Regions from separate parts of the Pseudocitrobacter faecalis genome, predicted to be linked through region 2. Evidence: predicted binding sites of a transcription regulator. Region 2 holds the regulator's gene; each other region holds the start of a gene.
What was found. The regulator CRP, encoded in region 2, controls carbon source genes, mostly activating them, when cyclic AMP is high. The targets are predictions, from matches to a motif close to ATGTGANNNNNNTCACAT.

Region 1: the regulator CRP is predicted to act here: its motif matches at 7,224-7,241, upstream of pth (aminoacyl-tRNA hydrolase).
Region 3: the regulator CRP is predicted to act here: its motif matches at 7,074-7,091, upstream of epd (erythrose-4-phosphate dehydrogenase).

The regions. Positions count from the first base shown of each region.
Region 1 is NZ_CBDDNJ010000002.1:1,689,298-1,699,204, reverse strand. It holds gene prfA (peptide chain release factor 1) at 1-929, opposite strand, end outside; gene hemA (glutamyl-tRNA reductase) at 965-2,221, opposite strand; gene lolB (lipoprotein insertase outer membrane protein LolB) at 2,455-3,075, shown strand; gene ispE (4-(cytidine 5'-diphospho)-2-C-methyl-D-erythritol kinase) at 3,072-3,923, shown strand; gene prs (ribose-phosphate diphosphokinase) at 4,073-5,020, shown strand; gene dauA (C4-dicarboxylic acid transporter DauA) at 5,145-6,827, shown strand; gene ychH (stress-induced protein YchH) at 6,867-7,142, opposite strand; gene pth (aminoacyl-tRNA hydrolase) at 7,416-8,000, shown strand; gene ychF (redox-regulated ATPase YchF) at 8,116-9,207, shown strand; gene ACOXYR_RS08820 (aromatic alcohol reductase) at 9,268-9,907, opposite strand, start outside.
Region 2 is NZ_CBDDNJ010000002.1:4,850,011-4,859,917, forward strand. It holds gene ACOXYR_RS23285 (YhfG family protein) at 63-230, shown strand; gene ACOXYR_RS23290 (putative adenosine monophosphate-protein transferase Fic) at 220-828, shown strand; gene pabA (aminodeoxychorismate synthase component 2) at 932-1,495, shown strand; gene argD (bifunctional acetylornithine/succinyldiaminopimelate transaminase) at 1,584-2,801, shown strand; gene ACOXYR_RS23305 (YccS/YhfK family putative transporter) at 2,794-4,869, opposite strand; gene crp (cAMP-activated global transcriptional regulator CRP) at 4,918-5,550, opposite strand; gene ACOXYR_RS23315 (OsmC family protein) at 5,853-6,257, shown strand; gene ACOXYR_RS23320 (phosphoribulokinase) at 6,371-7,240, opposite strand; gene ACOXYR_RS23325 (YheU family protein) at 7,267-7,485, opposite strand; gene ACOXYR_RS23330 (hydrolase) at 7,482-8,504, opposite strand; gene mdcA (malonate decarboxylase subunit alpha) at 8,754-9,907, shown strand, end outside.
Region 3 is NZ_CBDDNJ010000002.1:372,144-382,050, reverse strand. It holds gene ACOXYR_RS02475 (acyl-CoA synthetase FdrA) at 1-945, opposite strand, end outside; gene ACOXYR_RS02470 (MFS transporter) at 958-2,181, opposite strand; gene ACOXYR_RS02465 (carbamate kinase) at 2,504-3,403, shown strand; gene fbaA (class II fructose-bisphosphate aldolase) at 3,474-4,553, opposite strand; gene pgk (phosphoglycerate kinase) at 4,651-5,814, opposite strand; gene epd (erythrose-4-phosphate dehydrogenase) at 5,862-6,881, opposite strand; gene ACOXYR_RS02445 (PTS transporter subunit EIIC) at 8,340-9,907, shown strand, end outside.

The sequences.
Region 1 (9,907 bases), 3.2 Mb from region 2:
TAGGTACGATTACGGTCGCTACGATCGCCCGTGCCCAGCAGGTTACGGCGCGTGGACGCTTCCGCCTGCTGACGTTTAGCTATTTCAGCGGCACGAATGCGAGAACCCAGCACGGAGAGCGCCTTCGCTTTGTTTTTGTGCTGCGAACGTTCGTCCTGACACTCCACCACAATACCGGTTGGCAAGTGGGTAATACGGATTGCCGAGTCGGTGGTGTTAACGTGCTGACCGCCCGCGCCCGAGGAGCGGAAAGTATCGATACGCAGCTCTGACGGGTTGATATCGGGCAGCTCGGCTTCCGGCAGCTCCGGCATCACCGCAACGGTACACGCCGAAGTATGGATACGCCCCTGCGATTCCGTTGCCGGAACGCGCTGCACGCGGTGTCCGCCGGATTCAAATTTCAGACGGCCATACACGCCTTCGCCGCTGATTTTGGCGATCACCTCTTTGAACCCGCCATGCTCACCTTCGTTGGCGCTCATGATTTCCACACGCCAGCGGCGCGCTTCTGCATAGCGGCTGTACATCCGGAAGAGGTCACCCGCAAACAGCGCGGCTTCGTCACCGCCGGTGCCAGCGCGCACTTCAACGTAGGCGTTGCGTTCGTCATCCGGGTCGCGCGGCAACAGCAGAACCTGAAGTTGTTGTTCCAGCTCTTCTTCCCGCGCTTTGGCGTCCTGTAATTCTTCCTGCGCCATTTCGCGCATTTCCGGGTCGTCCAGCATCATCTGGGCGGTTTCAATATCGTCCTGAGCCTGACGCCAGTCAGTGTAACAACGTGAAACGTCGCTCAGCTGCGCGTACTCGCGCGACAGCGCCCGGAAACGCTCCTGATCGGCGATGGTCTCTGCATCACCCAGCAGCGCCTGAACTTCTTCATGGCGCTCGTACAGAGCTTCCAGTTTGGCAACAATAGAAGGCTTCATTGGCGTAAATGCACCTTGTAATAGAAAGAGTTGTGCTACTCCAGCCCGAGGCTGTTGCGCAGAATATGCAGGCGTTCGTCATCCCCGTCACGGGCGGCCTGCTGAAGAGATTTGGTTGGAGCGTGGATCAGGCGGTTGGTCAGCTTACGCGACAGGTCCTGCAAAATAGCCTGGGCGTCGCCGCCCTGCTCCAGCGCCGCAAGCGCTTTCGCGGTGAGCTCTTCACGCGCCATTTCGGCCTGTGAACGGTATTCGCGAATGACATCGCTGGCGCTTTGCGCGCGCAGCCAGGCCATAAATTCGCTGGTTTCCTGCTCGACAATGGTTTCAGCCTGCACCGCAGCGGCTTTGCGCTGGGCAAGGTTGTGCTGAATGATGTTTTGCAAATCATCCACGCTGTAAAGATAGGCGTTAGCCAGTTTGCCCACTTCGGGCTCGACGTCACGCGGTACGGCGATATCCACCAACAGCATCGGCTGGTTTCGGCGGGCTTTTAACGCACGTTCGACCATCCCTTTTCCGATAATCGGCAGCGGGCTGGCGGTAGAACTGATGATGATATCCGCGTCTTTTAAGCGCTCGTCGACATCGCTTAACGCAATCACTTCCGCGCCCACTTCCTGCGCCAGCACCTGCGCGCGTTCGCGGGTACGGTTGGCAATCAGCATCTTCTTGACGTGATGTTCACGCAAATGACGCGCCACCAGTTCAATGGTTTCGCCTGCGCCGACCAGCAGCACGGTGACGGTAGAGAGTGATTCAAAAATTTGTCGCGCCAGCGTACAGGCCGCAAAAGCTACAGACACTGCACTTGCACCGATATCGGTTTCGGTGCGCACGCGTTTGGCGACCGAGAACGATTTCTGGAACATGCGCTCAAGTTCGCTGGCATGCAAATGCCCCTGCGCGGAATCCGCGAAGGCTTTCTTAACCTGTCCAAGAATTTGCGGCTCGCCCAGCACCAGCGAATCGAGGCCGCTCGCCACGCGCATCAGGTGGCTGACGGCATCGTTATCCTGATGCCAGTACAGGCTTTCACGCAGCTCGGTTTCGTTCAACTGATGGTAGTCGCATAACCAGCGCACGATGGCGTCGTGAAGGTTGTCCTGCTCTTCCACACTCAGGTATAGCTCGGTGCGATTACAGGTCGACAACACCACGCCCCCCTGCACCATTGGCTGAGCCAGCAGGCTCTGCAGCGCCTGGTCAAGCGTATCCGGCGAAAACGAAACACGTTCTCGCAGCGCTACCGGTGCTGTTTTGTGGTTGATGCCAAGCGCTAAAAGGGTCATGTTGCGGGAGTAGTACCAGCGTTGATAAGGTTAGTCTGAGCGCATCATACAGGATGCGCGAGATCAATAAAAGAGACGCTCCCCTTTTGGAGTAGTGTCATCGCTCACCTTCTGTTCAATCGGATAGCCAAGAGAATTTAATGATTTAAGACAACTTGAGCGTAGACGCTGCTCCGCCGCGACGCTAGCATTAAGGGTTATAACTGCTACCTATCGCAAGGATTGTCATTATCATGACCCTGTCTGACTTTCGCCTGATTCGTCTGCTGCCGCTGGCAAGCCTCGTTCTTACCGCTTGTGTGACCACACCACCGCAAGGGCCGGGGAAAAGCCCGGACTCGCCACAGTGGCGTGAACATCAGCAGGAAATTCGCAAGCTGAACCAGTATCAAACCCGCGGTGCATTCGCGTATCTCTCTGATGAACAAAAAGTTTATGCGCGCTTCTTCTGGCAGCAGACCGGTCAGGATCGTTACCGACTGCTGCTAACCAACCCGCTGGGCAGCACCGAGCTGTCGCTTACCGCGCAGCCTGGCTCAGCGCAGTTGGTCGACAATCAGGGCAAAACCTACACCGCCGAGGATGGCGAAGAGATGATTGGTAAGCTCACCGGCATGCCGATTCCGCTCAACAGCCTGCGTCAGTGGATTTTAGGCCTGCCGGGCGACGCGACCGATTACACACTCGACGACCAGTATCGCCTGCGCGAAGTGAATTACACGCAAAACGGCAAAACCTGGAAAGTGGTGTACGGCGGTTACAACGACCAGAAACCGGCGCTGCCTTCAAATATGGAACTCACTGAAGGTTCCCAGCGCATCAAGCTGAAAATGGATAACTGGATCGTGAAATGATGACCCGTTGGCCCTCTCCCGCAAAGCTGAACCTGTTTTTATATATCACCGGGCAACGCGCCGACGGTTATCACGAGTTGCAGACGCTGTTTCAGTTTCTCGACTACGGCGATACCTTAACCATCGAGCCGCGTCAGGACGGGCAACTGCGCCTGCTAACGCCGCTTAAGGACGTGCCGGACGAGGATAATCTCATCATCCGCGCCGCGCGCCTGCTGATGAAAATGGCGGCGCAGACGCAGCGCTTGCCTGAAGGCAGCGGCGCTGACATCAGTATCGAAAAACGGCTGCCAATGGGCGGCGGTCTCGGTGGCGGCTCGTCTAATGCCGCCACGGTACTGGTCGCCCTGAATCATCTCTGGCAGTGTGGTTTTTCAGAAGATGAGCTGGCCGCGATTGGCTTAACGCTGGGCGCCGATGTGCCCGTATTTGTTCGTGGCCACGCCGCCTTTGCCGAAGGCGTTGGCGAGCAACTCACGCCCATCGATGTAGCTGAAAAATGGTATCTGGTTGTTCATCCTGGCGTCAGTATTCCTACGCCAGTGATTTTTAAGGATCCAGATTTGCCCCGGAATACGCCCAAAAGGTCAATAGACACGTTATTAAAATGTGAATTTCGCAATGATTGCGAGGTTATCGCAAGAAAACGTTTTCGCGAGGTTGATGAGGTGCTTTCCTGGCTGTTAGAATACGCGCCGTCGCGCCTGACTGGCACAGGGGCCTGTGTTTTTGCTGAATTCGACACAGAACTCGCTGCTCGTCAGGTGCTGGAGCAAGCCCCGGAATGGTTTAATGGCTTTGTGGCTAAGGGTGTCAACCTTTCTCCACTCCATCAATCCATGCTTTAGCCGGGCAAGCTGAGTTTCGGTGACAACGTCACCCTGTTCCAGACGTTGCATCGCGCTCTTTAATACACCGCCTGGGAAGAATATAGCCTGGCCCGCACAGTTTTTGGCTGATTCTTTCCACCAATGGACGCATGCCTGAGGTTCTTCTCGTGCCTGATATGAAGCTTTTTGCTGGTAACGCCACCCCGGAACTAGCACAACGTATTGCCAACCGCCTGTACACTTCTCTTGGCGACGCCGCTGTCGGTCGTTTTAGCGATGGTGAAGTCAGCGTACAAATTAACGAAAATGTACGCGGTGGTGATATTTTCATCATCCAGTCCACTTGTGCTCCCACCAACGACAACCTGATGGAATTGGTTGTTATGGTTGATGCTCTGCGTCGTGCTTCCGCAGGCCGTATCACAGCCGTTATCCCTTACTTTGGCTATGCCCGTCAGGACCGCCGCGTGCGTTCCGCGCGTGTACCCATTACGGCAAAAGTTGTCGCTGACTTCCTGTCCAGCGTCGGCGTTGACCGCGTACTGACCGTTGACCTGCATGCTGAACAGATTCAGGGCTTCTTCGACGTACCGGTAGATAACGTATTCGGTAGCCCAATCCTGCTCGAAGATATGCTGCAACTGAATCTGGACAACCCGATTGTGGTTTCCCCGGATATCGGCGGCGTTGTTCGTGCTCGCGCCATCGCAAAACTGCTCAACGATACCGACATGGCTATCATCGACAAACGTCGCCCGCGTGCGAACGTTTCTCAGGTGATGCACATCATCGGTGACGTTGCTGGCCGTGACTGCGTTCTGGTAGACGACATGATCGACACCGGCGGCACACTGTGCAAAGCAGCTGAAGCCCTGAAAGAACGTGGTGCAAAACGCGTATTTGCTTACGCAACCCACCCGATCTTCTCTGGCAATGCGGTAAACAACCTGCGCAACTCAGTTATCGACGAAGTGGTCGTCTGCGATACCATCCCGCTGTCGGATGAAATCAAAGCGCTGCCTAACGTTCGTACACTGACCCTGTCCGGGATGTTGGCCGAAGCGATTCGTCGTATCAGCAACGAAGAATCCATTTCTGCCATGTTCGAACACTAATCGAACCTGGTTAAAAAACCCGCTGCGGCGGGTTTTTTTGTCTATAGTAACTATTTGTATGACCTATGCCTCCTTCACCTGCCATTCACATGACAGATGATGCGCTCACGGATGAAACATTATTGTGAATAAAATCTTCTCCTCACAGGTGATGCCTTTCCGCGCTCTCATCGATGCGTGCTGGAAAGAGAAGTACACCGTATCCCGCTTTACACGCGATGTTATCGCCGGGATCACTGTCGGTATTATTGCTATCCCGCTGGCGATGGCGCTGGCAATCGGTAGCGGCGTGGCGCCACAGTACGGCCTGTATACCTCTGCCGTTGCAGGGATTGTTATTGCCCTAACCGGGGGCTCCCGCTTTAGCGTATCCGGGCCAACAGCCGCCTTTGTCGTTATCCTTTATCCCGTATCACAACAGTTTGGCCTCGCCGGGCTGCTGGTCGCCACGCTGATGTCCGGGGTATTTTTGATTCTTTTTGGCCTTGCGCGTTTTGGCCGCTTAATCGAATACATTCCTCTTTCTGTCACGCTGGGCTTTACCTCCGGTATTGGTATCACCATCGGGACAATGCAGATTAAAGACTTCCTGGGTCTGCAACTGACGCACGTGCCGGAACACTATCTGCAAAAGGTCGGCGCGCTGTTCATGGCGCTGCCTACCACCAATTTTGGCGATGCGGCGATTGGTATCGTCACGCTCGGCACGCTTATTTTCTGGCCACGCCTTGGCATTCGCCTGCCAGGCCACCTGCCCGCGCTGATTGCCGGCTGCCTGGTCATGTTTATCGTCAACATGTTGGGCGGTCACGTCGCGACTATCGGCTCTCAGTTCCACTACGTACTGGCGGATGGTTCGCAGGGTAATGGCATCCCGCAACTGCTGCCGCAACTGGTGCTGCCATGGGATATGCCGGGTTCAGACTTCACGCTAAGCTGGGCATCGCTACGCGCCCTGCTGCCTGCCGCCTTCTCAATGGCGATGCTGGGGGCGATAGAGTCTCTGCTCTGCGCCGTGGTGCTCGACGGTATGACCGGCACCAAGCACAAAGCCAACAGTGAACTGATTGGTCAGGGGCTGGGAAATATTGCCGCGCCGTTCTTTGGTGGCATCACCGCCACCGCCGCCATCGCCCGTTCTGCCGCCAACGTGCGTGCCGGGGCAACTTCACCCGTTTCTGCGGTGATCCACGCGATACTGGTTATTCTGGCGCTGCTGATCCTCGCACCGCTGCTCTCCTGGCTGCCGCTTTCAGCGATGGCCGCCCTGCTGCTGATGGTGGCATGGAACATGAGTGAAGCGCATAAAGTGGTTAACCTGCTTCGCCGCGCGCCGAAAGATGACATCATCGTGATGCTTATCTGTATGTCGCTGACGGTGCTGTTCGACATGGTTATCGCCATCAGCGTCGGGATCGTGCTGGCATCGCTGCTGTTTATGCGCCGTATCGCGCAGATGACCCGCCTGTCGCCGGTGAATGTAGACGTACCCGATGATGTACTGGTACTTCGCGTGATCGGCCCTCTGTTCTTCGCCGCTGCCGAAAATTTGTTTACCGATCTGGAATCACGTATTGCAGGTAAACGCATTGTAGTGCTGAAGTGGGACGCCGTGCCGGTACTGGATGCAGGCGGCCTGGATGCCTTTCAGCGCTTCGTTGGGAAATTACCGGAGGGATGTGAACTGCGGGTGTCGAATATGGAATTCCAGCCGCTGCGCACGATGGCGCGTGCCGGAATCAAACCGATTCCTGGTCGTCTGACCTTCTTCCCGAACAAAGAAGCGGCGCTGGCCGATATCAAATAGCAAAATGGCTCCTTCTGGAGCCATTTTTTTTATCAGATATCAGTGACTGGTGCGTTTGTCGCGGCGACAACGTTTGTCATAGTGGCGTACCCACCAGTATCTGTCGCAAACCTGTTCGTGTCCGCCGACACGCGCCCCGGCAAGCCAGAGGATTGCGCCGATAAAGATGCTTAACACAGCACCGTGCGCGAAAAACTGTGGCAAATTGAACTGTGGCAACTGGTTTAAGATAGAGTAGCCGACACCGCCGACCATCACGACCAGGCCCAGACCCATGAGCACATTACCGAGTAACGAAGCGTTTTTACGTTTCATATGTCACCTCCGAGCTTTTGGGCTTAAGGGAAATATCCCTTCTCCTTGTGTGTAAAGTATAGACACCACTTTTGGCAATTTGTGCGATGGTGATCGCAATTACGAACATTAACGCAACAAAACTTTACATTTAAGTTACTGAATTACATCAAGTCCGAATGGTCACCCGAATGAACTATTCAGTTTTTGCCGCTTTGGGCGCTTATTTTTGTCAAGTGCGCGATCACCACGTAAACTACGCGCCAGAAATACGACCAGTGCAGGAATAATAACGTGACGATTAAACTGATTGTCGGCCTGGCTAACCCCGGCGCAGAGTATGCTGCGACGCGCCATAACGCGGGTGCCTGGTATGTCGATTTGCTGGCGGAGCGCGCACGTGCCCCGCTGAAAGAAGAAAGTAAGTTTTTTGGCTACACCTCGCGCATTAATCTGGCGGGTGAAGACGTGCGTCTGCTGGTGCCAACCACATTCATGAACCTGAGTGGCAAAGCCGTCGCCGCGCTGGCAACGTTCTATCGTATTAATCCGGATGAAATTCTGGTGGCGCACGATGAACTCGACCTACCCCCGGGTGTGGCGAAGTTTAAGCTCGGCGGTGGTCATGGCGGCCATAATGGATTGAAAGACATCATCAGCAAACTGGGTAATAACCCCAATTTTCATCGCTTACGCATTGGAATTGGCCATCCGGGCGATAAAAACAAAGTTGTCGGTTTTGTTCTCGGCAAACCGCAGGCATCTGAACAGAAGCTGATCGACGAAGCGGTAGACGAAGCAGCCCGCTGTACGGAAATCTGGCTGAAGGATGGCTTAACCAAAGCCACCAACCGTTTGCACGCCTTTAAGGCGCAATAACCGTTGAACTGCGGCATTTTTGCCGCATGCCGTGTATAATAGGCAGAGTTATTTACTTTTCTGATACCTGTTATCTCTAACAGGTTGATTATCAAAAGATTAAGGTGATTTAAACATGGGATTTAAATGCGGTATCGTCGGTTTGCCTAACGTGGGCAAATCCACCCTGTTCAATGCGCTCACAAAAGCAGGTATTGAAGCGGCGAACTTCCCGTTCTGTACCATTGAGCCGAACACCGGTGTTGTACCCATGCCCGACCCGCGTCTGGACCAGCTGGCTGAGATCGTTAAACCCCAGCGCATCCTGCCAACCACCATGGAATTCGTCGACATCGCAGGCCTGGTAAAAGGCGCGTCCAAAGGTGAAGGTCTGGGCAACCAGTTCCTGACCAACATCCGCGAAACGGAAGCGATTGGCCACGTGGTTCGCTGCTTCGAAAACGACAATATCATCCATGTCTCCGGCAAAGTGGATCCGGCAGAAGATATCGACGTTATCAACACCGAACTGGCGCTCTCTGACCTTGATACCTGCGAACGCGCGATTCACCGTGTGCAGAAGAAAGCCAAAGGCGGCGACAAAGATGCAAAAGCGGAACTGGCGGCTCTGGAAAAATGCCTGCCGCAGTTGGAAAACGCCGGCATGCTGCGCGCGCTGGATTTAAGCGACGAAGATAAAGCCGCTATCCGCTACCTGAGCTTCCTGACCCTGAAGCCGACCATGTACATCGCTAACGTCAACGAAGACGGCTTCGAGAACAACCCATACCTGGATAAAGTGCGCGAAATCGCTGCTGCCGAAGGTTCTGTGGTCGTTCCGGTGTGTGCTGCTGTCGAATCTGATATCGCCGAGCTTGACGACGAAGAGCGCGACGAATTCATGCAGGAACTGGGCCTTGAAGAGCCGGGCCTGAACCGCGTGATCCGCGCAGGTTACGCCCTGTTGAACCTGCAAACCTACTTCACTGCGGGCGTGAAAGAAGTGCGCGCATGGACAATTCCTGTCGGCGCGACGGCACCGCAGGCAGCCGGTAAAATCCACACCGACTTTGAAAAAGGCTTCATCCGCGCCCAGACCATCGCGTTTGAAGACTTCATCACCTATAAAGGTGAACAGGGTGCAAAAGAAGCCGGCAAAATGCGTGCAGAAGGGAAAGATTACATCGTGAAAGATGGCGATGTGATGAACTTCTTGTTCAACGTCTAAGACAGTTAGTTCTCATCAATGTCATAAAAAATCCACGCGAATGCGTGGATTTTTTTAATGTCATGCCTGCTTTATGAGCCACTGCGCCGCCGTGGTCGTGTTGATAGCGTGCAGATAATTGAAAGTTGTTTTTTTATCCCACGCGATGCCGTCAGGTCTGGCGAAAGCTAGCCGGTATTTTGCGCCCACATCATCAGGATTATCGCGCACCTCATCCTGAAGCTGTTTTCTGACGCGTAATTCTCTTTTTACTTCTGTTTTCCAGTGCTCCTGCATTAAATCAGCCAACTGATTATAGGTGAGCGTATCCCCGGCGATATAGACAATCTCATTACGAAAAGCGGGTTGATGAAAGAATATCGTTGCCGTCAGCCGACCGATATCTTCAGGGGTAGTCAGCGTGATTGCATACTGCCAGTCACCCAGGCCATAAACCGTTTTTCTTTGGGTATCAACGACACCAAAACTGGGCTCAAAGAGGTAGCTGGTAAAAATACCGGTAGAAACAATGACCCACTCAGTTGCGTTCTGCCCCCGCAGCAGATGGCGAACGTTAAGCTGCTCATCCCATACCTGTTGTCCGCTACCTTTGCCGATGACATCATAATCTACGCCGAACTGCCACGGGAAATAGCGTTCTACGCCTGCGTCCAATACCGCCTGCGTCACCTTCATCTGCGTGCCCGGCCCTCCGACAAAA
Region 2 (9,907 bases):
CCTGCATAACATTCATTTGCTGCTTATACTTGTGGCAAACGGGAACGATTCAGGGAGGCTGCATGAAAAAACTCACCGACAAGCAAAAAGCTCAGCTCTGGGAAAAAACACGCAACGAGAATTTTCAGGCCAGTCGCCGCCTGGAAGGTGTTGATATCCCGTTAGTCACCCTTAGCGCTGAAGACGCGCTGACACGTATTGAAGAACTGAGGGGGCACTATGAGCGATAAATTCGGTAACGACCGCGACCCCTATCTGTTCCCCGGTTTAAACGTGATGCGTAATAAACTGGGCATTCACGAAGCCACTCGTCTTGAACAGGCCGCGTGGGAACTCACCTCTCTGCGTGCCGCCACCCTCGAACTGGGCCCGCAGGTGCGCGGGCTTCCCTGGCTGTGCGCCATTCATTATCAGCTCTATCAGGATATATTTGACTGGGCGGGGAAGTATCGGGAAATCAATATCTATCACGGCGACACACCGTTCTGCCATTTCACGCGCATCGAGAAAGAGGGCAATGCGCTGATGCAGGAACTGGAAGATGAGGATTGGTTAGCGGGGCTGGAAAAGGAGGCGTTTATTGAACGCCTGACCTGGTATTACTGCGAAATCAACGTGCTGCATCCGTTTCGCATTGGCAGTGGTCTGGCACAGCGTATTTTCTTCGAACAATTGGCGATTCACGCAGGCTACGTGCTGGACTGGCGGGATATTGAACCGCTGCGCTGGAATGATGCGAATCAGCAGGGGGCGATGGGCGATTTGAAGCCGCTGCTGGCGTTGTTTACGAAAGTGGTGAGAGAGGGGAGTGTTTCCCCCTCACTCTAACCCTCTCCCACAGGGAGAGGGAACCGATCGAGCCCTCACCTTTTCATCGTCCAGACGCCTTACAAACGGTAGAATGCTCCGGTTTGCTGTAACCGGAGCCGCCATGATCCTGCTAATTGATAACTACGATTCCTTTACCTGGAACCTTTACCAGTATTTTTGCGAGCTGGGTGCTGAAGTGTTGGTGAAGCGCAACGATGACATCACCCTCGCGCAAATCGATGTACTCAACCCGGCGAAAATCGTGATCTCTCCCGGCCCCTGCACGCCGGATGAGGCGGGAATTTCACTGGCGGTCATTCGCCATTACGCCGGGAAAACGCCGCTGCTGGGCGTGTGCCTGGGGCATCAGGCGATTGCGCAGGCGTTTGGCGCGCGCATTGTGCGGGCGCAAAAGGTCATGCACGGCAAAACCTCGCCCATCACGCATAACGGGCAGGGCGTTTTTCAGGGGCTGAATAACCCTTTGACCGTCACCCGCTACCATTCCCTGCTGATCGAGCCGGCTACGCTACCGGAAAACTTCGAGGTGACCGCGCGCAGTGAAAGCGGCGAGATCATGGGCATTCGCCATCGCCAGTGGGATATCGAGGGCGTGCAGTTCCACCCGGAAAGTATTCTCAGCGAACAAGGGCATGCGCTGCTGGCAAACTTCCTTAATCGCTAATTTAGTCATTGCTATCAAGTGATTTTTTATGCATATTTTGTGATTATAATTTCATAATCATTGCTGCATAATCACAGAAGGGCATGACATGACAACCAAACAACCTGCAATTACCCGCGCGACATTCGATCAGGTGATCCTGCCAATTTATGCACCGGCGGAGTTTATCCCGGTAAAAGGCAAAGGTAGCCGCGTGTGGGATCAGCAGGGGAAAGAGTACGTCGATTTCGCGGGCGGGATTGCCGTAACGGCGCTGGGGCATTGCCATCCGGCGCTGGTTGAGGCGCTGAAATCGCAGGGCGAAACCCTGTGGCACACCAGTAACGTGTTCACCAACGAACCGGCGCTACGTCTGGGTCAGAAGCTGGTGGACGCTACCTTTGCCGAGCGCGTGGTGTTCATGAACTCCGGTACAGAAGCCAACGAAACCGCGTTTAAACTGGCGCGTTACTACGCCTCCACGCGTCATAGCCCGTACAAAAGCAAGATTATTGCTTTCCACAACGCTTTCCATGGTCGCTCGCTGTTTACGGTTTCCGTCGGCGGTCAGCCAAAATATTCCGATGGCTTTGGCCCGAAACCGGCGGATATCGTCCATGTTCCGTTTAACGATTTGCACGCGGTTGAAGCGGTGATTGACGACCATACTTGCGCGATTGTGGTGGAACCTGTTCAGGGTGAAGGTGGCGTGCTGGCCGCTACGCCGGAATTTTTACAGGGGCTGCGGGATCTGTGCGATAAGCATCAGGCGCTGTTAGTGTTTGATGAAGTGCAGAGCGGTATGGGGCGTACTGGTTCGCTGTTCGCGTACATGCACTATGGCGTGACGCCGGATATCCTCACCAGCGCGAAAGCATTGGGCGGCGGTTTCCCGATTAGCGCCATGCTCACCACCGAAGAGATTGCCAGCGCATTCCATGTTGGCTCCCACGGCTCGACCTACGGTGGTAACCCACTGGCGTGCGCCGTGGCAGGGGCGGCATTCGATATTATCAATACGCCTGACGTACTCGATGGCGTTCATACCAAACGCGAACGTTTCGTGAAGCATTTGCAGGATATCGACGCGAAGTATGATGTCTTCAGCGATATTCGCGGAATGGGCCTGCTGATTGGCGCGGAGTTGAAAGAACCGTATAAAGGCCGCGCGCGTGAATTCCTTTATGCGGCCGCTGATGCCGGTGTCATGGTGCTGAACGCCGGGCCGGACGTGATGCGTTTCGCGCCGTCGCTGGTGGTGGAAGAGAAAGATATCGACGAGGGTATGACGCGCTTTGCACAGGCGGTGGCGAAAGTCGTCAGTTGATATGCCGGTTTAGCCAGATACCGTGCCGTGGCCGCTGACGCCATGCCACCGACGAAATGGTGTGCATGGTGTTGAGGTGGCCCAGAACACGCTGGAGATGCTGTTCCATGGTGCTGAGTGGCCCGTGGGACAGCGTATCCGGTGACTCCATGATGTTCACATCCCCGCTACTGCCCGATTCATCATACTCCAGCCGCTGCTGACAGCGTTGCAGGGCGACTTCACACGATTCCAGATAACGCTGCATCAGCTCCGGTGAGAGCGTATCGTGCTCACGCGCCAGCGTGGTCATGGCGTTGATATGTTCAACGATGAACTGGCTGTGCGTCACCCAAAGTTTCATATCTTCCAGATAGTGCGTATTAAAGCCCGGCTCCTGCATTGCCTGATTGAGTGAGTTAAACAGGGCGTTATGCGCCTGATTGACGCGCATACGTTGATACGCCAGTTTTTCGGCAGGAGGGTCGTCACTCAAAATTAACTGTATTGCTTCCTGATCCGCTTCCAGCGCGGAGTGTGCATTTTTGCGCAGCAGGCCACTTTGCCACTGCGGCCACAGCCACAGCATGCCGCCAAAAGCAATCAGGCAGCCGATAATGGTGTCGGCGAAACGCGCTACGATAAACTGCTCGCCGTTGAGCGTCAGCAATTGCAGGGTGTACACCGCCGTAATGGTGAAACCGACCGTCGCCCAGCCGTAGCTTTTGCGAATAATCAGATAGCTTATCAGGGTGATCACCAGCATTGCGGTCAGCGCAAACCCTTCCGGGAAATGGTAGTGCAACGTTACGGCGGCAATCACCAGCCCCGCCAGCGTGCCTGCCGCTCGGTGGAAGATACGCACGCGTGTCGCGCCGTAGCCGTTTTGTGTCACCAGCAGCACGGTCATTAAGATCCAATAGGGTTTTGGCAGATGCAGCGCCGCCCCCATCAGGCTGGCGATGCTCAACATGACGCTTAAGCGCGCAGCATTACGCAGCGCGGGCGATTTCAGCGACAGATAGCTTTTCAGCGCCGGGAACAGGGGCAGGCGACGTTCTTTGTCGGCCATCAGGTTTCGCGGATAAAGGGGGCGCTGCGCGCGCAACACTTTGGCGATGCGGCTGAAGTGCCAGGCGCAGAACTGCCCGACCGGGTTATCCGGATGCTGACGGGCAATTTTCTCCAGCGCGCCAATTTGTTTATCCATGTTGAAGCGCGTCGGGAAGCGGTGATAGAGAATATCATCGGCCATGACCCGCAGGCGTGCGGCGACGGTCTGCGCGTTCCAGCGAATCACCGCTTCGGCGTGGCTACGCTCAACCAGCTTTTGCACCTCTTCCGGCTGATGCAGGCTCACTGAAATGTGCTCCTGCAAATCCAGCCCCATCTGGAAGGCGCGCAGCAGACGCTTGTAATCATTGTGTTGATTGGCTGCCAGCATATGCATTTGCTGGTAACACTGGGAAATCAGATCGACCACTTTCTGCTGACGGTTAAGCAACGGCGGCAGGGCGGTATTGGGATCGGTATGTTGCGTCAGCAAGCTATATTTAGCTTCGCAGTACTCGGCCAGTTGGCGATAGAGCAGGCTCAACGACTCGCGCAGCGGTTGTTCACGCCACAACCAGAACCAAAACCAGTTAAACAGCCCGTACCACAACGTGCCGAGCGCGTAGATAAGTAGCGGCTCCCAGATGGGCATATTGCCCGCCAGGCTCAGGGTAAAAATGGCGGCTATCAGCGAGGCCGGAAGTAATCGCCCGTGCAGGGCGCTGATTTCGGCGGTAACGCCCAGCACCATCGCCAGCCCGGTGAGGATAAACGGTAGCGGGATATCATCGGCCAGCAGCAGTTGCACAATCAGGCTGCAACCAGCGAACAGCGACCCACCGATAATCAGGCGTTTGAAGAAGCGTTTATGAGGAGTATCCAGCCCGGCGATGTTGCAGCAGGCAGGCACCAAAGAAAACAGTAAACCGTGTTGAAGTTGGCCGAGGATCAGGCCGACGGCGACCGGCAAACATAACACCAGCGTTTGCCGCAGTGCATAGTTGACTTCCGGGTGGTAAATCAGCCTGCGCCACATAAGAGACAAAAACGGCGTATTGTGCGAACAATACGCCGTCAGACGAGATTAACGCGTGCCGTAAACGACGATCGTTTTACCGTGTGCAGAGATCAGGTTCTGATCTTCCAGCATCTTCAGGATGCGGCCCACTGTTTCGCGGGAGCAGCCGACGATCTGACCGATTTCCTGACGGGTAATTTTGATCTGCATACCGTCCGGGTGGGTCATGGCATCCGGCTGTTTCGCCAGATTCAGCAGCGTCTGCGCGATACGACCGGTTACGTCGAGGAACGCCAGGTTACCGACTTTCTCAGAGGTCACCTGCAGACGGCGCGCCATCTGAGAGGAGAGACGCATCAGGATATCCGGGTTAACCTGGATAAGCTGACGGAATTTTTTGTAGGAGATTTCAGCCACTTCACAGGCGGTTTTCGCCCGAACCCAGGCGCTACGTTCCTGACCTTCTTCAAACAGGCCCAGTTCGCCGATGAAATCGCCCTGGTTGAGGTAGGAAAGGATCATCTCTTTGCCTTCCTCATCCTTGATGAGTACTGCCACGGAGCCTTTAACGATGTAATACAGCGTTTCCGCTTTTTCACCCTGGTGAATCAGCGTGCTCTTCGATGGGTACTTATGAATGTGGCAATGAGACAAGAACCATTCGAGTGTCGGGTCTGTTTGCGGTTTGCCAAGCACCATGCGCGGTTATCCTCTGTTATAAGCTATCGCCAGCGGCATAAATCAGGCCGCCACTGGTTGAAATAATATCCTTCCCTCTACCTGGGAAGTTGGCCGTCAAAGATTGTCGCGACCAGTAAGTGATGTCCTCTGCATACATGCAGTACGTTTATGTATCTCTGTAGCATCCCGACTGTTTTAGCATAGCTTTCGCCGTGTGTCTCCTGGTGTCTCGCTTCAGCATGACCCAGGTCTACTTCCGTTGCGAGATTTGTTATGTGCGCGTAATCTGACAATAAATTTGCAACTCTGGAGTGACAATTATGCAAGCGCGTGTGAAATGGGTGGAAGGGTTAACCTTCCTGGGTGAGTCGGCTTCCGGGCACCAGATTTTGATGGATGGCAACTCAGGTGATAAAGCGCCAAGCCCCATGGAAGTCGTGCTGATGGCGGCGGGTGGCTGTAGCGCCATCGACGTGGTGTCTATTTTGCAAAAGGGCCGCTATGACGTGACCGATTGTGAAGTTAAATTGACGTCTGAACGCCGTGAAGAAGCGCCGCGTCTGTTCACGCATATTAATCTGCACTTCATAGTGACCGGCAAAGAGCTGAAAGATGCGGCGGTGTCCCGTGCCGTAGATTTGTCGGCTGAGAAATATTGTTCAGTGGCGCTGATGCTGGGCAAAGCGGTGAACATTACCCATTCTTATGAGGTGGTGGAGGGGTAAGTTGACGGCCCCCCTCACTCCGGCCCTCTCCCAGAGGGAGAGGGAGAAAACCGCACAATCGGTACCCTCTCCCTCTGGGAGAGGGTTAGGGTGAGGGGCCCAGCCCGCACCGTTCACCCAATCTTCTTCCCTTCCATCAATCTCTGCACCAGCGGCGTCATGATCAATTCCATCGCCAGCCCCATCTTGCCGCCGGGAACGACCAGCGTATTCATATGCGAGATGAATGATCCCTGCAGCATCGCCAGCAGCCAGGGGAAATCGATATTGTCGAGATTGCGGAAGTGGATCACCACAAAGCTCTCATCCAGTGACGGAATGCCTTTGGCGGCGAACGGGTCAGAGGTGTCGACCGTCGGGACGCGCTGGAAGTTGAGATGTGTGCGTGAGAACTGCGGCGTGATGAAGTTGATGTAATCTTCCATTGAGCGCACGACGGAATCCATCACCGCCTCGCGGGAGTGACCGCGCTCGCTGGTGTCGCGGATCATCTTCTGGATCCACTCCAGGTTAACGATTGGCACTACGCCGACCAGTAAATCCACATGTTTCGCCACATCGTGATGCGGCGTCACCACGCCACCGTGCAGCCCTTCAAAAAACAGCACGTCGGTTGGCTCTGGCAGAGGTTGCCACGGGGTGAAGGTTCCCGGCACCTGATTCCACGGCACCGCTTCATCGTAGGTATGCAGATATTTTCGCGACTGTCCGGTGCCGCTGTGCCCGTACTCGCGGAACGTCTGTTCCAGCAGGCTGAAGTCGTTGGCATCCGGGCCGAAGTAGCTGATATGGCGCCCCATATCGCGCGCCTTACGGATGGCTAAGTCCATTTCCGGACGCGTGTAGCGGTGAAAACTGTCGCCTTCCACCTCTGCGGCGTGAAGCTTAAGCTGGGCGAAAATTTTGCGGAACGCGAGGCTGGTGGTGGTGGTTCCCGCCCCGCTGGAACCCGTGACGGCGATAACCGGATGTTTGGCAGACATAGCGAACAACTCCCGAGTCGGTAAGATTAACCGCGAAACTGGCTGCGGGGCATGATGTTGACGGTTTCATGAAGTTCCGACCACACCAGAACCGCTTCGCCGCGTTGTAGTTGCTGTTTTACGTCGGCGACCTTTTGCGCAAGTGAACGTTCATATTCACCATAATCGGTGCCTTCACGCAACACAAAGCTTTCAATCAGGTTATCGAGCGTTTCAGGGTCGATATCTTGCCAGGGAATGATCATCTTTCACCTCCAAGCCACGGCATCAGCCAGTCGGGAATACGTCTCTCCAGCCACATTTGCGGTCGCCGGAAGGTACCGCCGATAAAGCCAACGTGGCCGCCATGTTCCGTTAACTGGTATTCGACGCAGGCAGGAAGTGTGTCAGCGTCAGGGATAACGTGGTGATCCATAAACGGATCATCCTTCGCGTGAATAATCAGCGTCGGAATCGCTATCTGATTGAGCAACGGCATGGCGCTACATTGACGATAATAGTCGATAGCGTCGGCGAAACCGTGAATTTTGGCGGTGATCAGGTCATCAAATTCACGAATTTTGCGCACGCGCTTAAGCTGGCGTAAATCGACCGGCAGCGTGCCGGGATACGCCGCCAGTTTGCGCGACGCGTTGCCTTTTAGCAGGTTGAGCAAATAGCGCTGATACACCCGCGAAAAGCCTTTTTCCATATGGTAACTACAGGCTTCCAGCACGAACGGCGCGGAGACGATCACCGCTGCATCCAGCGGTACCGTGTGGCCTTCTTTCGCCAGCAGACAGGCGAGCATATTGCCGCCGAGCGAATACCCGACCGCCGCCGTGGGCGCCTCACCCAGTTCCTGCTTCAGCCAGTTTAAAAACCAGGTGCCATCTTCTGTTTCACCGGAGTGATAAATACGGTTAAGGCGATTCGGTTCGCCACTGCAGCCGCGAAAATGCATCACCACGCCGAGCCAGCCGCGTTCTTTCGCCGCCTGAATCAGGCCGTGCGCATAGGGGCTGTGCAGGCTGCCTTCCAGACCGTGGAACACCACCAGACGCGGCTTGTGCTTCGCCTGCATCGGGTCTTCGCTCCAGGCAATATCCAGAAAGTCGCCGTCAGGTAAATCGAGGCGCTGCCAGTGCGGCGTAAAGTGTAGCCGACGGCGGATAAGCCTCGGCAGCATAGTTTGCAGATGTGGGTTGCTGATGCCAGGCATCGGACGAAAGGATGAGGAGTCGTCCTGCGGGACATCAAACTCTGCGGGAGTAATTTGGGCCATAACGTTGCGATGTTCTCTTTTAATCTGCTGACTACTATACCGTCACTTTTTGATTGTGTTTAAAAAAATGGGCGGTGGTAGCCTCTTTTACTCCTTTTAGGGTTGACCTGCGTCACAAATTTTTCATGTGATTATTACTCTCAAGCTAATGATTCCTTCCTAAGCTTAATTGATGACTTTCTCACCAGGGTTCAGACTCTTCTCAGTGTTAAGCAAATCAAAATGATTCGCTGAATCAGGAGGTTAATAATGTTATCTGGGCAAACACCCGCACGGGTATGGAACACGCGACGCACCGAGAAACAGCGCCGCCTGGCGTCTGTACCGGTGCAGGGCAAGGTGCTACCGACGGCAGACCTTGTCGCAATGCTGGAAAAACTGATCGCGCCGGGCGACAGAGTGGTATTAGAAGGGAATAACCAAAAACAGGCAGATTTCCTGTCTCGTTCCCTTGCTGAAGTCAACCCGCAGATTGTTCACGACCTGCATATGATCATGCCAAGCGTCGGTCGTAGTGAACACCTCGACATCTTCGAGAAAGGTATCGCCCACAAGCTGGACTTCTCTTTCTCCGGTACGCAAAGCCTGCGTATTTCGCAGCTGTTGGAAGATGGCCTGCTGGAAATCGGTGCAATTCACACCTACATCGAACTCTACTCTCGCCTCTATGTTGACCTGGCCCCGAACGTGGCGCTGATTGCCGGTTTTAAAGCCGACAGCAAAGGCAACCTTTACACCGGCGCCAGTACCGAAGATACGCCAGCGCTGGTTGAAGCGGCCGCCTTCCATGACGGTATCGTCATCGCACAGGTGAACGAACTGGTGGACGACGAATGCGACCTGCCGCGCGTGGATATTCCCGGTTCGTGGATTGATTTCGTGGTCGTTGCGGACAAACCGTTCTTTATCGAACCGCTGTTTACTCGTGACCCGCGTCTGATTAAACAAGAACACATCCTGATGGCGATGATGGCGATTAAAGGCATCTACGCAGAGCATCAGGTGCAGTCACTCAACCACGGTATCGGTTTTAACACCGCCGCGATTGAACTGCTGCTGCCAACCTACGGCGAACAGCTCGGCCTGAAAGGCAAAATCTGTAAACACTGGACGCTTAACCCGCATCCGACGCTGATCCCGGCGATTGAGAGCGGTTGGGTGGAAAGTGTGCACTGCTTCGGTGGTGAACTGGGAATGGAAGAGTACATCCGCGCCCGTCCTGACGTGTTCTTTACCGGTGCCGATGGTTCAATGCGTTCTAACCGCGCGTTCTGCCAGTTAGCAGGTCAGTACGCGGTGGATATGTTCATCGGTTCAACGTTACAGGTTGATGGCCTCGCCAACTCCTCGACTGTCACCCGTGGTCGTCTCTCCGGTTTCGGCGGCGCGCCAAACATGGGCCA
Region 3 (9,907 bases), 4.5 Mb from region 2:
GAGCAATACCGCCAGACGTGCGGCTTCCGACAACGAGTTCGCCAGCCAGACGTTCCCTTCTCGGCGTTGTTCCGGCTTACTGCCGAGGAAGAGTGCCACGACGGGCTTCCCGACGTTCTGCATCGCGGCAATAATTCGCGTGCGAACCTGCGGTGACGGAGGCTTGGAAACAAATGCAATCACCTGAGTGGCCTCATCAGAAGCCAGCATCTCAAGCGCGGTTAACGCGCTAATGCCGCCAACATCGGCACTTAAGTCACGTCCGCCGAGGCCAATCGCATGGCTGATGCCCTGTTGATGCAGTGCCACCTGCGAGGTGATCTCCTGAATCCCCGTGCCCGATGCGCCAATCACGCCAATCCCGCCTTTCGGCAGCACGTTTGCGAAGGCCAGCGGGCTCCCGGCTATCATCGCGGTACCACAGTCTGGGCCCATGACGATAAGTTCACGCTCACGCGCCAGGGTTTTCAGCTCCACCTCTTGCGCCAGCGGGACGTTATCGGAAAACAACATCACGTTTTTGCCTGCGAGCAGGCCCTCTTTCGCCACCGAGGCGGCGTACTCTCCCGCTACCGAGACCAGCAACAAATTGGCTTGCGGCAATTTTTGACACGCGCTTTCCCAGCGTCGGGCTTTCAGTAGTTGCTGCGAGCTACCTGAAGCATTGGCAATGGCACTAAGTTCTTTCTCCAGTTGCTCACGAATTAAATCCATAATCGCCGGTTGTTCTGTTTCAGTGCGCACCGCCACACAAATATCGTTGGGTGTGGCATCCGCGAAATCGTCATGCCAGAAACCGGTAGATTCCAGCATTGATTTATTTGCGGGCGTGCCCATCATTACCGACACTTGATCCACTTCCGGGCGTTCGCTCAGTTTGCGGGAAATAATCATCAGGCTGACGGAGTCCTGAAAACTTCCCTTTTTAATAAAGGCGTAAATCATTACCGCTACCTCTTATGTACGTTTTTCTTTTAAAAACAGCATGGCAACCAGGCCGATAGCCAATAAGACGGCTGAAACATAAAAACTGGAGGCCAGACTTCCGGTCATATCACGTGCTGCACCAGCAATAATCGGTGCAAGAATTGATGAACTCATACCGATGAAATTAAATAAGCCAAAGGCGGTGCTGTAATTATTTTCATCTACGCTATCAGCAACCAGTGCGACCAATACCGGGTCAAGCGCCAGTTTACCCACCAGACCATAAACGCACAGGGCCACAACAACGCCGGTCATATTTGGCATCCAGACGATGGATAGCATGCTGAGAATGGCAACCGGCACCAGGAACATAATTAATGGCTTACGTTTTCCTAATCTGTCCGATAGACTGGAGAATAACAGCGCACCTGGGATAGAGATCCACGCAACCAGTGAAGAAATAAAGCCTGTTTCGCTACCCGCAATACCACGTTCATTTTGCAAATAATAAGGGAGCCAGGTCAGTATGACGAAGAAACCGAACAAGCTACAGAACACCATAATATAGGTAAGAATCAAATTACGGTTTTTCAGCAGATCGCTAAACTTACCTTTCTGAACGGGCTTACCGTCAACAGCCGCTGTGCGTTTTTTCTCTTTAACAAAAAACCAGATGGCCAGTCCGACGAGCACGGAGGGCACTGCCATCGCATAAAACGGCATCCGCCAGGAATGGCCCTGATCGTAGACCAGCCAGCTTGAGGTCATCAGGCCCAGCGCAATACCAAACGCCATACCGCTGTTAATGATGGCGCTACCCAGCGAGCGGAATTTCTTTGGAATTTGCTCGGAAGAGAGGCCATATTGCGGGCCGTAATAGGTTCCCTCGCCCGCCCCGGTTACCACGCGGGCAAACAGCAATGTGTACCAGCTTTTTGCCCAGCCTGTTACCGCAGTAAAGACGCCAAATAAAATAAATCCCGGAACCAGAACCTTTTTCTTACCAATTTTATCGCCAAGGATCCCCGCGGGTACCTGCAATAAGGCGTAGGAAAAATAGAATACGGAATTAAGAATACCCAACTGTGTTCCTGTTAAGCCAAACTCTTTTTCCAGTTCCCCCATTACCGGATTCAGAACGGTACGGTCGGCATACATGAAAATCCAGCCCAGCCAGAACAGAAATACAGTGACCCACCAGGCCGGTATTCCTTTTCTTTTTGTGACATCAGTCACTTCACATGAATCAGACATAAGTGAACTCCCGGTAATCATTACCGCTGAATGCCTCTGTCAGGAGGCTTGATGTTTAAACTGACTTAACCATATCGGGGTTAACCCTCTTTTCATTTGAGCAAAGTCACACTAAAACCATTGTTATAAATTCCTGGTAACTCACCGCGTAATTATTAAAAAAAGTCTAATAATCATTTTTAAATTTAGTTTTATAAAAGCAATTAAAACATCGGTGATTGACAAGTTATTTTTCGCGATAATTAAATCATTATCGCCGTCACAACGAATAGAAATAGAAAAACTATATTGAGCGCGACATCATCTATTTTGTGAGGCAACAATGAAAAAGAAACTGGTCATTGCCCTTGGGGGCAATGCGTTATTACAACGTGGTGAGATTCTCAGTGCCGAGAATCAACAGAAAAGTATCCAACTCTTTTCCCAAATGGTGGCCCAGCTGGCGCGTGATTATCAGTTGGTGATCGTTCACGGTAACGGCCCGCAGGTCGGACTACTGGCCTTACAGAATGCCGCCTATCAGGATGCGCCAGCCTGGCCACTGGATATCCTGGTTGCCGAAAGTCAGGGAATGATCGGCTTTGCGATTGCGCAGGAGCTTACCGCCAGCAGCAGCGGCCCGGTCACCACGCTGATGACTCGTGTAGAAGTCGATCCGAATGACCCTGCGTTTGCATCGCCGGGCAAATATATCGGGCCCGTTTATCCGCCAGAACAACAAGCCGAGCTTCAGGCACGCTATGGTTGGCAAATGAAGGCTGACGGCCAGTACATCCGCCGCGTGGTTGCCTCACCCACCCCTTTAAAAATTATCGATAGTGAGGCGATCCATACGCTAATGGATGACGGGCATCTGGTGATTTGCTGCGGAGGCGGTGGGATTCCGGTCATTGCAAAAGGGGGCGGTTATCAGGGTACTGAAGCCGTAATTGATAAAGATTTGACCGCGGCCGTGCTGGCTAAGGCAATCAGCGCTGATCATTTGCTTATTTTGACCGATGCCGATGCGGTGTATGAAAATTGGGGTACGCCACAGGCGCGCGCTTTACGTCACGTTACCCCGGCAGAACTGGCGCCGTTCGCCGCACCGGACGGGGCGATGGGGCCAAAGGCCGCTGCGGTCATTCAGTTTGTAACGCAAACAGGCAATACGGCGTTTATTGGCGCGCTGAAAGATGCGCCAGAGATCCTTGCAGGGAAAAAAGGGACGTGTATTTCATAATAATGCTTTGTTTTTCCAGCAAAAAAAAGGCTTCCCGGAGGAAGCCTTTTATCAATCATGCTGCATCAAATTACAGAACGTCAACCGCGTTCAGTTCTTTGAAAGCCTGCTCCAGACGAGCGCTCATGCTGGTCTGGCCAGCGCGCAGCCATACGCGCGGATCGTAGTATTTCTTGTTCGGCTGGTCTTCGCCTTTCGGGTTGCCCAGTTGGCCCTGCAGGTAAGCTTCGTTGGTTTTGTAGTAGTTCAGAATACCTTCCCAGGTCGCCCATTGGGTGTCGGTATCGATGTTCATTTTCACTACGCCATAGCTTACGGAGTCTTTGATTTCCTGAGCAGAAGAACCGGAACCACCGTGGAAGACGAAGTTCAGGCTGTTGTGCGGCAGGTTGTGTTTCTTAGACACATACTCCTGAGAATCACGCAGGATGGTCGGGGTCAGAACCACGTTACCTGGTTTGTAAACGCCGTGTACGTTACCGAAGGAAGCGGCGATGGTGAAACGCGGGCTGATTTTGCTCAGCTCGGTGTACGCGTAATCAACGTCTTCCGGCTGGGTGTACAGTGCAGAAGCGTCCATGTGGCTGTTGTCCACACCATCTTCTTCGCCACCGGTGCAACCCAGTTCGATTTCCAGGGTCATGCCCATTTTGGACATGCGCGCCAGGTATTTGGAGCAGATTTCGATATTTTCGTGCAGAGACTCTTCAGACAGGTCAATCATGTGAGAAGAGAACAGCGGTTTGCCGGTAGCAGCGAAGTGTTTTTCACCCGCGTCCAGCAGGCCATCGATCCACGGCAGCAGTTTTTTCGCGCAGTGGTCAGTGTGCAGGATAACCGGAACACCGTAGTGCTCAGCCATCTGGTGAACGTGATGCGCACCAGAGATTGCGCCCAGGATTGCTGCACCCTGAGGAACGTCAGTTTTCACGCCTTTACCTGCGATGAATGCTGCGCCACCGTTGGAGAACTGAACGATAACCGGTGCTTTAACTTTCGCAGCGGTTTCCAGAACGGCGTTGATGGAGTCGGTGCCCACGCAGTTTACTGCTGGCAGTGCAAAGTTGTTTTCTTTTGCTACCTGGAACACTTTCTGAACGTCATCACCAGTGATAACACCAGGTTTTACGAAATCAAAAATTTTAGACATGTTTACGAGTCCTATCTGTATCTTCGGCCGTTAGAAAAAGAAGCGCGAGCTATGTAGCGCGCTGAAAAACAGGCGGGTTTCCCCGCCTGCTCAAACATTACTTCTTAGCGCGCTCTTCGAGCATTGCAACTGCTGGCAGTACTTTGCCTTCCACGAATTCGAGGAATGCGCCACCGCCAGTGGAGATGTAGGAGATTTTGTCAGAGATACCGAACAGGTCGATTGCAGCCAGAGTATCGCCGCCGCCTGCGATAGAGAACGCTTCGCTGTCTGCGATAGCGTTAGCCACGATTTCAGTACCTTTACGGAAGTTCGGGAATTCAAACACGCCAACCGGGCCATTCCACAGGATGGTTTTCGCGTTTTTCAGGATCTCAGCTAACTGCTGTGCAGATGCGTCACCGATATCCAGGATCTGCTCGTCTTCTTTCACGTCAGATACGGATTTCAGCGTCGCTGCTGCCGTTTCAGAGAACTCAGTTGCCACGCGAACGTCAGTCGGAACCGGAATATCGCAGGTGGTCAGCAGACGTTTGGCTTCATCAACCAGGTCAGCTTCGTACAGGGATTTACCGACGCTGTGGCCTTGAGCGGCAACGAAGGTGTTCGCGATACCACCACCAACGATCAGCTGGTCAGCGATTTTAGACAGAGAGTCCAGAACGGTCAGTTTGGTCGACACTTTAGAACCACCAACGATAGCGACCATCGGACGAGCCGGTTCTTTCAGTGCTTTACCCAGCGCATCGAGTTCAGCAGCCAGCAGCGGGCCTGCACACGCAACGTCAGCAAATTTGCCGATACCGTGAGTAGAAGCCTGCGCGCGGTGAGCGGTACCGAAAGCATCCATTACAAATACGTCACACAGTGCAGCGTATTTTTTGGACAGTGCTTCGTCGTCTTTTTTCTCGCCTTTGTTAAAGCGAACGTTCTCCAGAACAACCAGTTCACCCGCAGCAACTTCAACGCCGTCCAGGTAATCTTTAACCAGACGTACCGGGTTAGACAGTTTGTCTTTCAGGTAATTAACAACCGGCAGCAGAGAGAATTCTTCGTTGTACTCGCCTTCGGTCGGACGACCCAGGTGGGAGGTTACCATCACTTTCGCGCCTTGTTTCAGGGCCAGTTCGATGGTTGGCAGAGAAGCACGGATACGCGCGTCGCTGGTTACTTTCCCTTCTTTAACTGGTACGTTCAGATCCGCACGGATAAAAACACGTTTACCAGCAAGATCCAGATCGGTCATCTTAATTACAGACATGGTGAATCCTCTCGTTGATTCTAAAGTTTTGCAGACGCATTCGCGTCCTACCTGAAACCTTGTGCGGCCATCGCTAACGTAGTGTCGAGCATTCGGTTAGCAAAGCCCCATTCGTTATCGCACCAGACCAATGTTTTGATCAGGTGCGCTCCACTCACTCGCGTCTGCGTGCCATCGACAATGGCGCTGTGCGGATCGTGGTTAAAATCTGTTGAGACCAACGGTAATTCCGTATAGTCAACTATACCATGAAATGCATCCCGTGCTGCTTTTTGCAGCAACTGGTTGACTTCATTAGCGTTTACCGGATTTTTTACCGTAACGCTAAGGTCGATTGCCGTGACGTTAATCGTCGGTACGCGCACCGCAATCGCTTCAAAACGGTCGTTAAACTGCGGGAAAATACGTGTAATCCCTGCGGCAAGCTTCGTATCCACCGGAATGATCGACTGACTGGCTGCTCGCGTGCGGCGCAAGTCAGGGTGATAAGCGTCAATCACCTGTTGATCGTGCATGGCTGAATGAATGGTCGTGACCGTTCCTGACTCAATGCCCCAGGCATCATCCAACAATTTTATAATGGGAATTATGCAATTCGTGGTACAGGAGGCATTGGAGACAATGTAGTGTTCAGGGCGTAACGCATCATGGTTTACGCCATACACCACCGTTGCGTCGAGATCGTTGCTACCGGGATGTGAAAAGAGCACTTTCTTCGCGCCTGCGACGATATGGGCTTCGCCATCAGCTCGGCTACCGTACACACCGGTACAATCGAGCACCACATCAACCGACAGTTCACGCCAGGGCAGCGCGTTAATCTCGCGCTCATGCAGTAGACGAATGCTATCGCCGCCGACAAACAGCTGTTCCCGTTCCTGGCGCACATCCCAGGCAAAACGGCCATGGCTGGTGTCATATTTCAATAAATGTGCGATGCCCGCAGCATCCGCCAGTTCATTGATTGCCACCACGGTGATTTCCGCACGGCGTCCGGATTCATACAAAGCACGAACCACGTTACGCCCAATGCGACCGAAGCCATTAATCGCTACGCGTACGGTCATAGGTCTCCTGCAAGGTCATCCCAAAGCAATGTGGCTGACAGAGTAATGCAGCAATTCATTCCGGGAAACCTTACCTGCCACAAACAGTGACTGATTGGTCAAATGTCGAACACTTCAACAACTGAAACGCTTCAGCCAGAATAAGCGAAAGCTGGAATAAAAGGAATGATTGTCCAGACAAACGCACCAGGAATCTGACATACATCACATTTCTACAGGAATAATTCACAGCGTTATGCCAGAACAGGTTGAGCGATGGAATAAAGAGCGAGTACGGATTCAGACTGTCTCTGAATGAGTGATTAGGCGAAATGAAGGGTAAAATTTGCGTGTCGATGCGTCAGTCATCGACAGGTGCAACGGCGCGGGGACTTTTTCCGTGCGGCTCCTTGCACTGGATAAAGAAAACCCCCGTCGTTGCGGTATAAATACAGGCAAACTACGGGGGTGATCCATGACTCTCCACAGGTCTAGGATAGCCGCTGACGCTTGCCGCTTCAAGCAGGATTTGCGGTATGGATATTCTGAAATTCGCAGTATTGATGGTTGTACTTCATTTAATTGTATCGTCAATGATACATCACGATTTACAACCCTCTTTGGTTAATCGCGTTATAAATACGCAGAGCGAAGGAGGGATGCCACACCGCTATTCTTAAACTTGAAACTGGCTAACGTTGCCCCTTGATTAGCCCCGCCTCGGCGGGGCTTTTCTAAAATATCACTTATTTCTAATAATATCCGAATTCAGACATTCTAAATAAAAGCGATAAATAACAAGCGCGAGTAAAATTTATCTGTTGGTGAACATTCATCGACAGGTGCAACGGCGCGGGGACTTTTTCCGTGCGGCTCCTTGCGCTGGATAAAGAAAACCCCCGTCGTTGCGGTATAACTACAGGCAAACTACGGGGGTGATCCATGACTCTCCACAGGTCTAGGATAGCCGCTGACGCTTGCCGCTTCAAGCAGGATTTGCGGTATGGATATTCTGAAATTCGCAGTGTTGATGGTTGTACTTCATTTAATTGTATCGTCAATGATACATCACGATTTACAACCCTCTTTGGTTAATCGCGTTATAAATACGCAGAGCGAAGGAGGGATGCCACACCGCTATTCTTAAACTTGAAACTGGCTAACGTTGCCCCTTGATTAGCCCCGCTTCGGCGGGGCTTTTCTTAGGCATAAATAAATACACAAGAAATATAGATATTATCAATATTTATTTATCGCTGCCCCTGTCACAAAATCCAGTTTTTACGATGATAAACTCCCCTCTTGTTTTTTAAATGCAGCAACCATGCGCCTGCATGATGGCTAATAATTATTAGCACCATCAATAAAAATCCCCTTAATTACATTTACATAATAAATATAAAAATTCAGAAGGTCGCGAATAAAAACAGAGGAATTCATCCGATTTATCGTCGGACGAAATATTCACAAGGATAATTTATGAAGCAGCAGATGCAAATGATTGGCCAGGCCATGTTGGTCCCCATATCAATTATCACCATCGGCTCCATGTTTATGGGCTTTGGCAGCGCCTTCACCAATACAGAAACCCTTGCGGCGCTGCATCTCTCCTCGCTTATCAGCAAAGGTTCGCCAGGATACATCACGTTTAGCGTCATGAAAGCCACTGGCGATGTGGTTTTTCGCAATCTTCCGCTCTTTTTCTCCATTGGCGTCGCGTTCGGGTTGGCGAAGAAAGAGAAAGCCTGGGCCGCATTTTCCGGCGCGGTCTGCTTTATGGCAATGCACTACATCCTCAACACGCTGCTGGATTCCCAGGGCATCAGTGCGCAAACCACCACCGCTGACTGGTTTATCACTCAGCAGCACATGACCCCCGTCTCTGCCGTGCAGAAGGCCTCAATCTATACTACCGAGCTGGGCATGTTCACCTATCGCATGAGCGTTTTCGGCGGAATGGCGGTTGGCCTGACTACCGCCTGGCTGCACAATCGCTTGTATAACGTGAAGCTGCCGCTGGTGCTCTCATTTTTTGCCGGTACGCGTACGGTTCCTATCGTGACGCTGGTTGTCGGGGCGCTGATGGGCGTGCTGCTCTATTTCATCTGGCCGCCTATTGGCTGGATGCTGGCGCAGTTCAGTAAAATGATCGGCGATTCCGGTCTGTTTGGCACCTTTATTTGGGCGATTGCTGACAAATCGCTTCTGCCCGTAGGGCTGCACCATCTCATCACCACGCCTATCCGTTTGACCGAACTCGGCGGAACAATGGAGATTTGCGGCAATCTGGTTAGCGGCACCACCAATATTTATATGGCGCAACTGGGCTGCGAATCCTCACACGAGCTACTGGTACGCGGTTTTCAATCTGGCCGCGTGGTGATTCACTTCGGTGCGCTCCCCGGTGCTGCGCTGGCGATGTACCACTGCTCACGCTCAAGTCATAAAAAAGTGGTTGCCGGCTTACTGCTCCCTGTCGTCGCGACCATGATGCTGTTTGGCATTACCGAGCCCATTGAATACACCTTTTTGTTCGTCGCGCCATGGCTGTTCTACTTTGTGCACGTACCGCTGACCGGCCTGATTTTTGTTTTGTCGGAAATGGCGAATATTTCCGTGTATGGCGGCTGCCTGAAGGACATTCTTCCCGTTCTGCTCCAGCCGGATAAACTCGATATGTGGGGCTACCTGTGGCTGACCCCACTCTTCTTCGCCGTTTATTATTTTTTATTCCGCTATCTGATTACGCGTTTCAACGTAATGACGCCAGGGCGTGAAGAGTACTCCGCCGCAGACGAAGATGTGAGGTTATTCAGCAAGCAAGATTTTAAAGACAAAGTGAATGCCAGCACGCCGCAATCCCCTCTTTTCGCCCAGCAGATTATCGATGCCCTGGGCGGCCCGCACAATATTTCGCAGTTTGATAACTGTATTTCCCGGCTGCGTGTTGAGGTCATTGACCCCTCTCGCGTCGCCAGCGATGACGTCTGGAAAAAAAACCTGCGCGCGAAAGGCGTTGTTCACGTCAGTGAGAAAGGTCTGCAAGT